2 linked regions of the Caballeronia sp. TF1N1 genome follow. The protein of the gene in region 1 interacts with the protein of each later gene in a pairwise test. Links are inferred from orthologs where the notes say so. Each region holds a gene or a part of one and is shown in the gene's direction. Other genes may lie near its edges.

Region 1 (7,205 bases):
GTCGACGCGCTCGATCTCAATACCGACGAAACCGACGACACGCGCTGGGCGCTCGCCGACTTCGACATGCTCTACCCGACTTACGATCGCGCGCTCGTCAGCTTGTCGCCCGGCGGCTCGGACGCGTGCATGGTCCGCGAGTTCGATATCGAAGCACGCAGCTTTATCGACGATGGCTTCGTGCTGCCGGATGTCGGCAAGCACGACATTTCGTGGATCGATCGCGATACCTGCTACGTCGGCTGGGACGACAGCAAGCACAACAAGAAACCCGCGTTGACGACATCGGGTTTTCCGCGCCAGGCGCGTCGCTGGAAGCGCGGCACGCCGCTCGCGGATGCACCCGTGGTGTTCGAGGGCCAGCGTCGCGATGTCTCGGCGGGCGCGGATTACGATCCGCTCGAAAAGCTGCATCTCGCCTCGCGCGCGGTCACGTTCTACGACACGCTGCACTTCTGGCTCGATGAAACCGCCAACGCGTGGCGTCAATACGATCTGCCGACGCACGTCGAAGTCGAGCACTGGAACGGCTGGCTGTTCGTCACGCCGCGCGAAGTGTGGAAGACGGGCGGCGTGCGTCACGAAGGCGGGACCTTGCTCGTCATCCGCCGTGACGCGTTTCTCGAAGGCGCGCGCGATTTCACGGTGCTGTTCAAGCCATCGGACAGGCGCGTGCTTGCGGGCATCGACTTCACGAAGCATTGGCTGATCGCAAGCCAAATGGACGACGGCACGCCGCGCGTCACGCTCCTCGCGCCGCCCGCCGATCACAAGACGGCGTGGAACGCGCGCGATTTCGCGCTGCCCGAAGCGAGCCAGTCTTACGTCGATTCCATCGACAGCGAACGCGACGACACGGTGCTCATTCACGTCGAGCATTTTCTGATGCCGCCGTCGCTCTACTTCGCGGATCTTGCGAGCGACTCGCCCTGGCAACTGCTCGCACGTTTGCCCGCGCAGTTCGACGCGAGCGGCATGTCGGCGGTGCGTCATCACGCGATCGCGAAAGATGGCGAGCGCATTCCGTACTGGCTGATCGGTCGTGGCGCGGATGTGTCGACCGATGCGCGGCCTTGCCTGCTCTACGGCTATGGCGGCTTCGAAGTCGCGCTCGATCCGCATTACGATTCGACCACTGGCATTGCGTGGCTCGCGCGCGGCGGGCTGTTGGCCATCGCGAACATTCGCGGCGGCGGCGAGTTCGGGCCGCAATGGCATCAGGCGGCGCTGCGCGAAAAGCGGCAAGTCTCGTTCGACGACTTCATCGCGGTGGCTAAAGCGCTGATCGCGAGCGGCGTGACCACGGCCAGGCAGCTCGGCATTCGCGGCGGCAGTAACGGCGGTTTGCTCACCGGCGCGTGCATGGTGCAGCGGCCCGAGCTTTTCGGCGCGGTGCTGTCGGAAGTGCCGCTGCTCGACATGGGGCGTTTTCATTTGCTGCTGCAAGGCGCATCGTGGATCGACGAATACGGCGATCCCGACGATGCCGACGACCTGCGTCATCTGCTGGCGTATTCGCCGTATCAGAACGTGAAGGCGGATGTCGATTATCCGGCGTCGTTGTTTACGTCATCGACGGCGGACGACCGCGTGCATCCCGGTCACGCGCGCAAGATGGCCGCGAAGATGCAGGCGCAAGGGCACGAAAACGTCTGGTATCAGGAAACCGGCGAAGGCGGACACGGCGCGGGCGTGGAGCCGGAAGCCGTGGCGCAGGCGGAAGCGGCGGCATTTACGTTCCTGGCGGTGAAGCTTGGGCCGCTCGGGTGATAAGTCGAACCGTTGACGCGCGAACGAAGTCCGAAAACCTCGCCAGGCGGCGAGGTTTTTTAATCGCGCAACGCGCCTCAAACCTTGACCGGCGCGGCATGCGAACGAAGCACCAACGTACGCCCGTGAAAAGTCAGCACGCCGCAAACCCCGATCACGATGCCCATGCCATGCGGCGACACATCGTGGAACAACCCGACCGCAAGACTCGATAGCGCGCCGAGCGCAAGCTGCATCGCACCGAAGACAGCGGCGGCCGCGCCCGCGTTGCGCGGATAGCGGTGCATCAGTTCCGTCGTGCAGTTCGCCGCGAGCAGGCCAACCACGCCGACCACGAAGAACAGACACACGACGATCGACCACAGCCCGCCCCAACCCGTCAGCGAAACGAGCGCGACGGCAAGCGCCGCGATCACGCTGACGAAGGCCGCGCCGGAGATCATCTTCATCGCGCCGAGGCGGCCGACGAGCTTCGTATTCAACACGTTCCCGCCAATGATGCCGACGATATTCAGCCCGAACAGCAGCCCGTAATACTGCGGCTTCACATGGAAATAGTCGATGTAGACGAAGGGCGTCGCCGTGATATACGCGAACATCGACGCGAACGCCATGCCGCCGCACATCATGTGGCCCCAGGTGACGGGGTCGCGCAACAAGTGCCCGTAAGCCGCGAACGAAGCGCCGAGCGCGGAGCCCGCGCGCTTTTCCTTCGGCCAGGTTTCGGGTACGCGCAGAAAAGCGGTGATGGAGCACGCCACGCCGAAGAGCGTGAGCGCGGCAAAGACCACGCGCCAACCGCCCAACAGCAGCAATTGCCCGCCGATCAACGGCGCGAGCAGCGGACCAATGGACGTAACGATGGACAGCATCGACAGCACGCGGGCGGCATCGGCGGGCGCGTGGGCATCGCGGGCGATGGCGCGCGCGAGCACGGAAGCCGCGCCCGCACCGAGCGCCTGCAGGAAGCGCACGAAAACGAGGGCGTCGATGGACCACGCCACCGCGCACGCGACGCTCGCAAGCGCGTACAGCGCGATGCCGCCGAGCAACACCGGCCGGCGGCCATAGGCGTCGGAAAGCGGGCCATAGAGCAACATGCCGAACGAGAAGCCGAACATGAAACTCGTGAGCGTGCTTTGCGCGGCGGCAGGCGTCGTGCCGAACGCGGCGGCGAGCGACGGCAGACTCGGCAGATACATGTCGATCGACAAGGGACCGCAGGCGGCGAGCGCGCCGAGCAACAGAATCAGCCGGCCATCGGGCCGGCGGGCAGTGGTGTCAGGCATTGGACTCGGAAAAGACGAAGGGTGCAGAGCGGATGCCGCGCGCGTGCTGCATCGGCGCCGGGCGAGGCCATTGTACGCGTCGATCCGCTAAGCTCCGGCTTTGAGCCATCCACTAATTCTCGTCAGACCCATGACCGCGTTTCTCCTGATCTGGAGCCCGAAGAAATGGCCGTGGCCCGAACTGCCCGACTGTGCGCGACGCGTGGCCGCAGGCGAAGCCGTCGCCGACGTCTGGGGCTGCGGCACCGCGCGCGGCCTCTTGCCGGGTGACCGCGTGTTCGTGCATCGCGTGACGCAGCAGCCGAAGGGCGTGTTCGCATCGGGCTATGTGACGCGCGCGCCTTACGAAGTGCCGGATGCGCACTCGAAGCGCGGATACCGGCTGTGCATCGATTTCGTGTACGACTGGCTCGTCGATGCGAACGAGCAAGTCGTCGTCACGCGCGACGAACTGCGCGCGCATCCGCTTTCCGTGCAGACGTGGGACGCGCAGAGTTCCGGCACGATCATCAAGCCGATGGCGGAAGGCGCGCTCGAAAAGCTGTGGACTGCGCGCACCGGGCGACGCGGGCGGCCGAACCCGCTCGAATATGACGACTCCGGTACAATTTGAAGCATGTTTTTCGCACCGGACCGCGCGTCGGCATCAACCGTGCGCCGCGCTTTTGCCGCTTTGAGCGGAGCGTCCAGTCCGTTGCGTATTTCGCATCCACAACCGTGCAGGCCTCATCCATGTCCAAGAATCAAGCCCTCTTCGAACGCGCTCAGCAAACCATTCCCGGCGGCGTGAATTCGCCGGTGCGCGCGTTCCGCTCGGTCGGCGGCACGCCGCGCTTCATCGAGCGCGCGGAAGGCCCGTACTTCTGGGACGCCGAGGGCAAGCGCTATATCGACTACATCGGCTCGTGGGGCCCGATGATTCTCGGCCACGTGCATCCCGAAGTGCTCGACGCCGTGCAGCGCGTGCTCGCCCACGGCTTCTCCTTCGGCGCGCCGACCGAGGCGGAAATCGAGATCGCCGAGGAAATCTGCAAGCTCGTGCCGTCGATCGAACAGGTGCGCATGGTGTCGAGCGGCACCGAAGCGACCATGAGCGCGCTGCGTCTCGCGCGCGGCTTCACGGACCGCAGCCGCATCGTCAAGTTCGAGGGTTGCTATCACGGTCACGCGGACAGTTTGCTCGTGAAGGCGGGTTCGGGCCTGCTCACGTTCGGCAATCCGACTTCGGCGGGCGTGCCCGCGGATATCGCGAAGCACACCACCGTGCTCGAGTACAACAACGTCGAGCAACTGAACGAAGCCTTCGCGGCGTTCGGCGCGGAGATCGCCTCGGTGATCGTGGAGCCGGTCGCGGGCAACATGAATCTCGTGCGCGCGACGCCCGAGTTCCTGAACGCACTGCGCGCGCGTTGCGACGAGTACGGCTCGGTCCTGATTTTCGACGAAGTGATGTGCGGCTTTCGCGTCGCGCTCGGCGGCGCGCAGCAGGTCTATGGCATCAAGCCCGACCTGACCTGCCTCGGCAAGGTGATCGGCGGCGGCATGCCGGCCGCGGCCTTCGGCGGACGCCGGGACATCATGGCGCATCTCGCGCCGCTCGGCGGTGTGTATCAGGCAGGCACGCTGTCCGGCAATCCCATCGCGGTCGCGGCCGGGCTCAAGACCTTGCAGCTGATCCAGCGCCCCGGCTTCTACGACGACCTCGCGAAGCAGACGCGCAAGCTCGTCGATGGCCTGAGCGCCGCCGCGCGCGATGCCAAGGTGTCCTTCTCGGCCGACTCCATCGGCGGCATGTTCGGCCTTTACTTCGCCGAGCAGGTGCCGGTGAGCTTTGCCGAAGTCACGCAGGGCGACACGCGGCGCTTCAACGCGTTCTTCCACGCCATGCTCGATGCCGGCGTGTACTTCGCGCCATCGGCATTCGAAGCCGGTTTCGTCTCCAGCGCGCACGACGACGCCGTGATCGACGCAACCCTCGAAGCGGCGCGCGGCGCATTCGCGTCGCTCGCGGCTTAAACCTCGGGCGCGGCGACCGCGATGTTTTCGCAAACCGACTTCACGCACATGGAGCGCGCGCTCGCGCTCGCCTCGCGCGGCATGTACACGACAACGCCCAATCCGCGCGTCGGCTGCGTGCTGGTCAAGAACGGCGAAGTGATCGGCACGGGCTTCACGCAACCGGCCGGTCTGGATCACGCCGAAGTCCGCGCGCTCAAGGACGCGCGTTCGCGCGGCAAGGACCCGCGTGGCGCAACCGCTTACGTCACGCTCGAACCGTGCAGCCATTTCGGGCGCACGCCGCCGTGCGCGCAGGCGCTCATCGACGCGCGCGTGGAAAAAGTGATCGCCGCGATGGAAGATCCGAACCCGACCGTCTCCGGGCGCGGTCTCGTGATGTTGCGCGATGCGGGCATCGACGTGCGCTGCGGTCTGCTCGCGCACGAGGCGCACGAGATGAACATCGGCTTCGTGTCGCGCATGACGCGGCGGCGGCCGTGGGTGCGCATGAAAGTGGCCGCGACGCTCGATGGCCGCACGGGTTTGCCCTCGGGCGAAAGCCAGTGGATCACGGGTGAGGACGCGCGTGCCGACGGCCACGCATGGCGCGCACGCGCCTGCGCCATCCTCACGGGCATAGGCACGGTGCGCGAGGACAACCCGCAACTGACCGTGCGCGCGGTCGAAACGCCGCGCCAGCCGCAGCGCGTTCTGATCGACAGCCGTCTGGACGTGCCGCTCGATGCACGCATGCTGGAAGGCCCGCCAGCGTGGATCTTCCATTCGGCCAACGCCGATCCCGCGCGCGTCGCGGCGTTGCGTGCGAAGGGCGCGGAGCTGATCGAACTGCCCAACGAACAGGGCAAGGTCGATCTGCCCGCCGTGCTCATCGCGCTTGCGGATCGCGGCATCAACGAATTGCACGTCGAAGCCGGGCACAAGCTCAATGGCTCGCTATTGCGCGAAGGCTGTGTCGATGAACTGCTGGTGTATCTCGCGCCAAGCCTTCTCGGCAGCGCGCCCGGCATGTTCGACTTCGCGCCGCCCGCCACGCTGGATGCGCGCGCGCATCTCAAGTTTCATCGTATAGACCGGCTCGGCGACGACTTGCGCATTCTTGCGCGTTTCGCCGAGGCAAATGTCACCACCGACGCGTGCTGATCCGCGTGGGTCCGGCCAAGTCAGCTCGTCAAGTTAAAGGAAGCAGTCGATGTTCACAGGAATTGTCAGCGCGGTAGGCCGTATCGACCAAGTCACGCCGCTTGGCGCGGAGCCGGAAGCGGGCGTGCGCCTGACGGTCACGGCAGGCGGTCTCGATCTCGCGGATGTCGAACTGGGCGACAGCATCGCCATTCAGGGCGCGTGCATGACGGTCATCGAAAAGACCGCGAATGCCTTCGATGTCGATGTCTCGCGCGAAAGCCTCAACAAGACGGTCGGACTCGGCCACGCGGGCGACGAAGTGAATCTGGAAAAGGCGTTGCGCGCGCATGACCGGCTGGGCGGCCACTTGGTCTCGGGCCATGTGGATGGCCTTGGCGAAGTGTCGCGTTTCGAACGCGTGGGCGAATCGCACGAATTGCGCGTCGTCGCGCCGAAGGAGATCGGCAAGTACCTGGCCTACAAGGGTTCGGTTACGGTAAATGGCGTGAGCCTCACGGTCAACTCGGTCAGCGACCGCGCCGATGGCTGCGAATTCTCCATCAACCTCATTCCGCATACCGTCGAAGTCACGACGCTCAAAGCGCTCAAGCCGGGCGTGAAGGTCAATTTGGAGATCGACCTGATCGCGCGCTATGTCGAGCGGATGATGAACGCGTCGTGATGCTTTCCGGTCTTGGAGCTTTGGCGCGGCGCGGCTCAGCGCTCGGGGCCCCAGATGTGATCGAAGTCGAAGGAGACTTCCTTGGTGTGGCGAATGGACGTGAGCAGCACCGTGTCGCCAATCAGAAGGTACAGAAGCACGTAGTCTTCGAACACGTGTTCGCGTAGTTCGGCGCGCTTCTTGGCTTCCTCGGTTTCTTCGATAAGTTCTTCGCAGGCCAGTATTGCCTGATAGGTATCGGGGTCGGTGTTGAGGAAGACTCGGCCAATTGCCGGAAAGCGCTCGAGCAGAGGCTTTGCCTTTGTCTCCAGCGCTTCGAACAT
Region 2 (7,208 bases), 1.6 Mb from region 1 along the record:
TCAGTACGACGTGTCGGAGACGCGGCATTTCGCCGGGCGCGGTTACGTGGAAACGCTCAGTTTTTTGCAGCGCATACCCGGCGAGGAACCAATGGGCCTGCACATCGCGCTCTACGATCCTGACGACTTGCGCGGCGCCGTGCGCGCCGATGGCCGCGGTCGTCTCGCGCGGGCGAACGCCGCGACGGTGCGCACGCTGCTCGATCATCCCGATACCCCGTCGCTCGAAATCAGCGGCTGACTCTATTTTTCCTATGAACAGCAAACGGATTCTGGCGCTTCTAGTCGTCGCGGTCGCAGCGACGGTCGGCGGCTTCTACGCAGGGCATGTCTTCACCGGCGGCGAAACCGTGGCCGCGACACAGAACAATGGCAACGCCGTCGAACAATTATGGAAGGCCGCGCCGCCGGGAGCCTCGGGCACCGCGCAACCGCTTGCATCCTTCAAAGGAAAACCGGTCGTCGTGAACTTCTGGGCTTCGTGGTGCGGACCGTGCGTCAAGGAAATGCCGGAGTTGTCGGCGCTGCATCGCGAATATGAGAAAAAAGGCATCACATTCATCGGCTTGGGAGTGGACAGCGAGAAGAACGTTAACGATTTTCTCGGCAAGGTGAAGGTGGACTATCCCGTCTATGTGACGGGCTTCGGCGGCGCCGACCTCGCGCGCAGCTTCGGCAATAACGCGGGCGGTTTGCCGTTCACCGTGGTGATCGACGCAAAAGGCGTGGTCCGGTCGACCAAGCTTGGTGAAGTCAACGTCGCCGAACTTAAGCGTACACTCGACGCGCTGTAAAAATTCGCTGCGTTTTTAACCGAAGTGTCGCTCAATAAGCAGCAAGTTAGCAGGTTGAACGCCGATCTTGCCGGAACTTCGCTCTTTCGCTACGACTTGTCCGAACTTCTGCCCTACTGATCGGACCCTGTCGGAACGGTAAAACTAGACAAAATTCTCTAAAGAGCGCTAAAGTGCGCCGAATTCCGCACAACCCGAAGCGACCATGAACACTCAACCGGTGCCGCAAGGCGACATTGCTGTCGAAACCGACACGCGTTTGGTGTGCGTCGACCAGCCTTTTCGCAGGCCATCGGGGAGCGCGCTTCAAAACGATCACGATGACGCATTCGACATGAACGCGCCTTGCGTGCCAATCGATTCTGCCGCCGCAACTTCGGCTCACGTTTGGTCCAGCGCACAGAGCTTGCAACAAACGCGTGCCGAAGCGCTGGCCCTGCCGGTCCGCGGCTGACAGTCAGAACACCACAAAGTCAAGTCAAGCACCGGGGGCAGTCCCGGTCTCCAAGCATTGAAAGGGGAATTTTCGATGGACCTTCGTAAACTCAAAACGCTGATCGACCTCGTCTCGGAATCCGGCATCTCGGAACTCGAAGTGACGGAAGGTGAAGGCAAGGTTCGCATCGTCAAGAATGCGGCGCCGGTCTATATGCAGGCGCCTCAGCAATACGCGCCGCAAATGCAGGCCGCACCCGCGCCGTTCGCCGGCGGCGCAGGCGAAGGTTCGGCGGCGCCCGCCGCGAGCCCCGCTGCCGTCGCGCCGCAAGGACACATCGTCACTTCGCCGATGGTCGGCTCGTTCTACCGCGCGCCTTCGCCGGGCGCGGACCCGTTCGTCCAGGTCGGCGATACGGTCAAGGAAGGCCAGACCATCTGCATCATCGAAGCCATGAAGCTCCTGAACGAGATCGAAGCCGACAAGTCCGGCGTCGTAAAGGAGATCCTCGTCGAGAACGGTCAGGCGGTCGAATACGGCCAGCCGCTCTTCGTGATCGGCGACTGACGCGTTACGCCGGACGACGCCGGATGCACCTCATCACGATGGCTCGCACCGTGTTTTCGATCTCCGGCTGCCCGCCGTGTCCGCGCGCTTCGCATCGGTTTTCCCCGATGCCCGAACCGCGCGCCGCCGATTCGATTCCCGAGGGCGCGCCCGTCGCGCCCGTTGATGAGCCGACCCACAGCCATGTTTGAAAAAATCCTCATTGCGAACCGCGGCGAGATCGCGCTTCGCATCCAGCGCGCGTGCCGCGAACTGGGCGTCAAGACCGTTGTCGTCTACTCGGAAGCCGACAAGGAAGCAAAGTACGTGAAGTTGGCCGACGAAGCCGTGTGTATCGGTCCGGCGCCGTCGAACCTCAGCTATCTGAACATGCCCGCGCTCATCAGCGCGGCCGAAGTCACGGACGCCGAAGCCATCCACCCCGGCTACGGCTTCCTTTCCGAGAACGCCGATTTCGCCGAGCGCGTCGAGCAATCGGGCTTCACGTTCATCGGGCCGCGTCCCGAAACCATCCGCATGATGGGCGACAAGGTCACGGCCAAGCAAACCATGATCAAGACCGGCGTGCCGTGCGTGCCGGGCTCGGAAGGCGCGTTGCCGGACGATCCAAAAGAGATCGTGAAGATTGCGCGCACGGTCGGCTATCCGGTCATCATCAAGGCGGCGGGCGGCGGCGGCGGACGCGGCATGCGCGTCGTGCATACGGAAGCGGCGCTCGTAAACGCGGTAAACATGACGCGCGAGGAAGCGGGCCGTGCGTTCGGCAATCCGCAGGTCTACATGGAGAAATTCCTGGAGAACCCGCGGCATATCGAGATTCAAGTGTTGGCGGATTCGTTCCGCAACGCGATCTGGCTCGGCGAGCGCGACTGTTCCATGCAGCGCCGACACCAGAAAGTGGTCGAGGAAGCGCCGGCGCCGGGTATCGCGCGGCGGCTGATCGAGCGTATCGGCGACCGCTGCGCCGACGCATGCAAGAAGATGGGCTATCTCGGCGCGGGCACGTTCGAGTTCCTGTACGAGAACAACGAGTTCTACTTCATCGAAATGAATACGCGCGTGCAGGTCGAGCATCCGGTGACGGAACTCATCACGGGCGTGGATATCGTGCAGGAACAGATCCGCATCGCGGCTGGCGAGAAGCTCTCGATCCGCCAGAAAGACATTCAGTTTCGCGGCCACGCGATCGAATGCCGGATCAACGCGGAAGATCCGTTCAAGTTCACGCCGTCGCCGGGACGTCTTACGTCGTGGCACGCGCCGGGCGGTCCAGGCATCCGCGTCGATTCGCACGCCTACAACGGCTATTTCGTCCCGCCCAACTACGACTCGATGATCGGCAAGCTGATCTCCTATGGCGCGACGCGCGAGCAGGCGATCAACCGCATGCGGATCGCGCTCTCGGAAATGGTCGTGGAAGGCATTCAGACCAACATCCCGCTGCATCGCGAACTGATGATCGACGCTAAGTTCGTCGAAGGCGGCACGAGCATCCATTACCTCGAAAACAAGCTCGCCGCGCGCAAGGCGGCGGTGGCCGAAGAGTCGAAGGCATAAGCGAGTCGATTAGCATGAGTTACCGGGAATTGATCGCCGAGCTGGATCGCGAGCACGCGGAAGCGCTGTCGGATGCGTTGCTCGATGTGGGCGCGCTGTCGGTCTCCGTCGAGGACGCCGACGCCGACACGCCTGACGAGCAACCGCTTTTCGGCGAACCCGGCCTCACGCCGGAGAAGAGCGCGTGGAAGCGTTCGCGCGTCGTCGCGCTGCTCGCCGACGACGCCGATCCCGCCGTGCTTCTCGCGGCCGCCGCGAATGAGATCGGTCTTGCCGACACGCCCGCCTATTCCCTGCGCGAAGTCGAAGAGCAGGATTGGGTGCGGCTCACGCAAGCGCAGTTCGATCCAATTCATATCGGCGAGCGTATCTGGGTCGTGCCTTCGTGGCATGACGCGCCCGACCCGGACGCGCTCGTGCTCGAACTCGATCCGGGCCTCGCGTTCGGTACGGGCAGCCATCCGACCACGCGGCTCTGCATGGAGTGGCTGGAGCAGTCGGTGAAACCGGGACAGTCGTTGCTCGATTACGGTTGCGGCTCGGGCATCCTCGCGATTCTCGCGAAGAAGTGCGGCGCACAGCCGGTATATGGCATCGACATCGACCCGCAGGCGGTGGAATCCGCGCGTCAGAATAGCGAACGCAATCACGCCGACGTCACCTACGGTCTGCCCGACGAATGTCCTGCCGGCGAGTTCGATATCGTCGTTGCCAACATTCTGTCCAATCCGCTCAAGCTGATGGCGTCGATGCTCGCCTCGAAGGTGAAAGCGGGCGGCCGTATCGCGTTGTCGGGCATTCTCGCGCGACAGGCCGACGAGGTCGCGGCGGTCTACGCGCAGTGGATCGACATCGCTGTCTGGCGCGAGCACGAAGGCTGGGTGTGCCTCGCCGGAACTCGGCGCGAAAGCCTTTAGAATAACGCCATCGTCCACGACTAGGCCGCGAGGCCAATGGCACTCTCCTATGGCGCTGGCAACCCGCTGCCCACACTGCGAAACCGTCTTCAGGCTGGACCCGCATCTGCTCGCGCCGCATGACGGCCGCGTGCGTTGCGGCCATTGTCAGGAAGTCTTCGACGCCGCGCATCATCGCTTCGAGCTTCCGGAAGAGCACGCCGCGCCGCACGAGGCGCAACATGCGGCGATCATCGACGATGAAGTCGCCGTCGGTCCTGCAAGCTTTGCGTCCGATGCGAATGGCGATGCATCGGCGAATTCAGTGGCAGCGGAATCTCAGGGTGTCACGGCGCCGGCAACGCCGAAGATAGCGAAGGAAATAGAGAAGCCGGCGACGCCGAGTCCGGCAGCGCCTGCCGCTGTAAAGCCTTCGACGCCTCCCGCCGCCAAGCCGATCACGCGAAAGACACCTGCGCCGGTTCCAAGCGGACCGTCTGCATCTGCGCCTCGACCGCTCGATCTCGGCGCGAATAATCCGCCCGTGCCGCCCGTGCCTTTAGCGCCTGAAGAGGACAGCGACCGCACCGTCTACGCGAATACGCCTGCATCCACGCAACCAGCGCAGAACCATCCCGCGAAGCAGTTCGTTCGTGTCGATGCACCGCCAGCCGATCACGTCACTCCGGCCGCACAATCTCCAACGCGCCCTGTCCCTCCGCCCGAGACACCCGCCGCACGCTTCGTTTCGCCGGACGATCGCGCGGAGCCGTTCATCGGGCCGACGCCGACTGCGGCCGAACCGCCGCGTCCCGCACCGGAGCCCGCGCCCGCCGCCGACTGGGGCAAGGACCCCGAGCCGGCCTTCGGCGCAAAGTCACCGCGCCCGCCGGGCGCCGCGCACGCGGCCAGCGCCAACGAAGCGTTCCCGGTCATCCGCGAATCGCGCGATGCACTCGGTCCGCTCGATCCGCCCGATCCCGAATGGACGCGTCCGCGCACGGGCTGGCGCGCGGCGGGCATCGTGCTCTCGGTGCTGCTCGTGCTGACGCTGATCGGCCAGATATTGTGGTGGCAACGCGAATCCGTCATGGTCTACGTTCCCGGCACGCATTCGCTCTACGCGGATATCTGCTATCAGCTCGGCTGCACCATCGCGCCGCCGCGCTATATCGACGGGCTGCAGATCGAAAGCTCCGGGCTGCGTCAGGTCGACGGTCCGCACAAGCTCGAACTGAAGCTGTCGCTGCGCAATCGGTCGGATGTGTCGCTGGCTTATCCTGCGCTCGAACTCACCCTGCTCGACGACAAGAGCAACGTCGCCGTGCGCCGCGTGCTATGGCCGCAGGATTACGCCCGACCGGGTACGATATTCCCCATCGGCCTTCCGCCGCAAAGCGCGCAGCCGGTCGTCGTGAGGCTGGATACGGGCGATGCGGTCGCCGCGAACTACAGGGTTCAGGTTTTCTATCCGTGATGCGTGCCCGCGCGGCCGCACGAACCCTGTCCATTCTGACGCGCGCGTTAACATCGAAGATGAACGAACGCGCGCGCTTTCCCGTCAGCATCTGACACATTCTCTGGAGCGCAACATGAGTCAAGTTACCCTCGGCGGCAATCCTATCGACGTACGCGGCACGTTTCCGAGCGCCGGCCAGCAGGCGGCCGAATTCACGCTCGTCGGCGCCGATCTTGGCGACGTCAAGCTGGCGAATTTCGCGGGCAAGCGCAAAGTGCTGAACATTGTGCCGAGTCTCGACACGCCGACCTGCGCGACCTCGACGCGCAAGTTCAACGAAGCCGCCGCCGGCCTCGACAACACGGTCGTGGTGGTCGTCTCGGGCGATCTGCCGTTCGCCGCCAAGCGCTTCTGCACGACCGAAGGCATCGAAAACGTGGTGACGGCATCGACGTTTCGCGGTCACGAATTCGCGGAAGCTTATGGCGTGGACGTCACGAGCGGACCGCTCAAAGGCCTGACGGCACGCGCCGTCGTCGTGCTGGACGCAGACAACAAGGTGCTGCATTCGGAACTCGTGCCGGAAATCAAGCAGGAGCCGAACTACGACGCCGCGCTTGCTTCGCTCAAGTAAGGTTGACGGCATGCCGGACCGCCGCGGCGGTTCGGCGGTTCGGCGGTCCGCATACGGGACGCGGTGGACGCTCAAAAGGGTTTCACCGCCGCGCGCCGTATGCGCACCCTCTTCCTCGGCACCTAAACTTAAAGGACGTTCGCCTTGGCTACGCTTATCTGCGGCTCGCTCGCCTACGACAACATCATGACTTTCCAGGGCCGCTTCGGCGACCACATCCTGCCGGACCAGGTGCACATGCTGAACATCAGCTTCCTGGTGCCGACGATGCGGCGCAACTTCGGCGGCTGCGCGGGCAACATCGCCTACGCGCTCAAGCTACTCGGCGGCGATCCCAAGATCATGGCGACACTGGGCGCGGCGGATGCTCAGTTGTATATCGACCGGCTCGACGCGCTCGGTATCTCGAAAGAGTACGTGCGCGTCCTGCCGGACCAGCACTCGGCGCAATGCTTCATCACGACCGACCTGGCGAACAATCAGATCACCGCGTTCCATCCCGGCGCAATGATGGAGTCGCACCTGAACCGCGCCGACGAAGCGAAGAACATCTCGCTTGGCATCGTGGCTCCGGATGGCGCCGACGGCATGCGCGAGCACGCGGCGCAGTTCGCGTCGGCGGGCGTGCCGTTCGTCTTCGATCCGGGTCAGGGTCTGCCGATCTTGGAAGGTGTCGAGCTTTGTCGCATGATTGAACTTGCCACTTACGTGGCGGTCAACGATTACGAAGCCAAGTTGTTGAGCAACAAGACCGGATGGTCGATCGAAGACATCATGAGCCGCGTCGATGCGCTCATCATCACGCGCGGCGAGCATGGCGCGCAGATCTATCACGAGGACGGCGTGCTCGAAGTGCCCGCCGTGA

The links.
Region 2: the proteins of ribD (region 1) and accC interact in binary tests that used the Escherichia coli proteins (3 or more experiments, as listed by UniProt). The link is inferred for Caballeronia sp. TF1N1 from one-to-one orthologs.

Annotation. Positions count from the first base shown.
Region 1 is NZ_CP084626.1:865,154-872,358, reverse strand. Bases 4,303-7,157 are described here. They hold ribD (bifunctional diaminohydroxyphosphoribosylaminopyrimidine deaminase/5-amino-6-(5-phosphoribosylamino)uracil reductase RibD), read left to right. Parts: upstream 4,303-5,096; coding sequence 5,097-6,218; downstream 6,219-7,157. Other genes in these bases: LDZ28_RS03990 (hypothetical protein), read right to left, coding at 6,918-7,157; LDZ28_RS03995 (riboflavin synthase), read left to right, coding at 6,268-6,882; hemL (glutamate-1-semialdehyde 2,1-aminomutase), read left to right, coding at 4,303-5,075. Outside these bases: LDZ28_RS04020 (prolyl oligopeptidase family protein), read left to right, coding at 1-1,770; LDZ28_RS04015 (Bcr/CflA family multidrug efflux MFS transporter), read right to left, coding at 1,848-3,059; LDZ28_RS04010 (hypothetical protein), read left to right, coding at 3,190-3,672; more of hemL, read left to right, coding at 3,792-4,302; more of LDZ28_RS03990, read right to left, coding at 7,158-7,205. UniProt on the Escherichia coli protein: Converts 2,5-diamino-6-(ribosylamino)-4(3h)-pyrimidinone 5'-phosphate into 5-amino-6-(ribosylamino)-2,4(1h,3h)-pyrimidinedione 5'-phosphate.
Region 2 is NZ_CP084626.1:2,459,191-2,466,398, forward strand. What follows is about bases 1,310-4,167. They hold accC (acetyl-CoA carboxylase biotin carboxylase subunit), read left to right. Parts: upstream 1,310-1,980; coding sequence 1,981-3,354; downstream 3,355-4,167. Other genes in these bases: accB (acetyl-CoA carboxylase biotin carboxyl carrier protein), read left to right, coding at 1,324-1,797; prmA (50S ribosomal protein L11 methyltransferase), read left to right, coding at 3,369-4,167. Outside these bases: LDZ28_RS11430 (UDP-N-acetylmuramate--alanine ligase), read left to right, coding at 1-241; LDZ28_RS11435 (TlpA disulfide reductase family protein), read left to right, coding at 255-794; more of prmA, read left to right, coding at 4,168-4,271; LDZ28_RS11455 (DUF3426 domain-containing protein), read left to right, coding at 4,321-5,727; tpx (thiol peroxidase), read left to right, coding at 5,843-6,343; LDZ28_RS11465 (carbohydrate kinase family protein), read left to right, coding at 6,488-7,208. UniProt on the Escherichia coli protein: This protein is a component of the acetyl coenzyme A carboxylase complex; first, biotin carboxylase catalyzes the carboxylation of the carrier protein and then the transcarboxylase transfers the carboxyl group to form malonyl-CoA.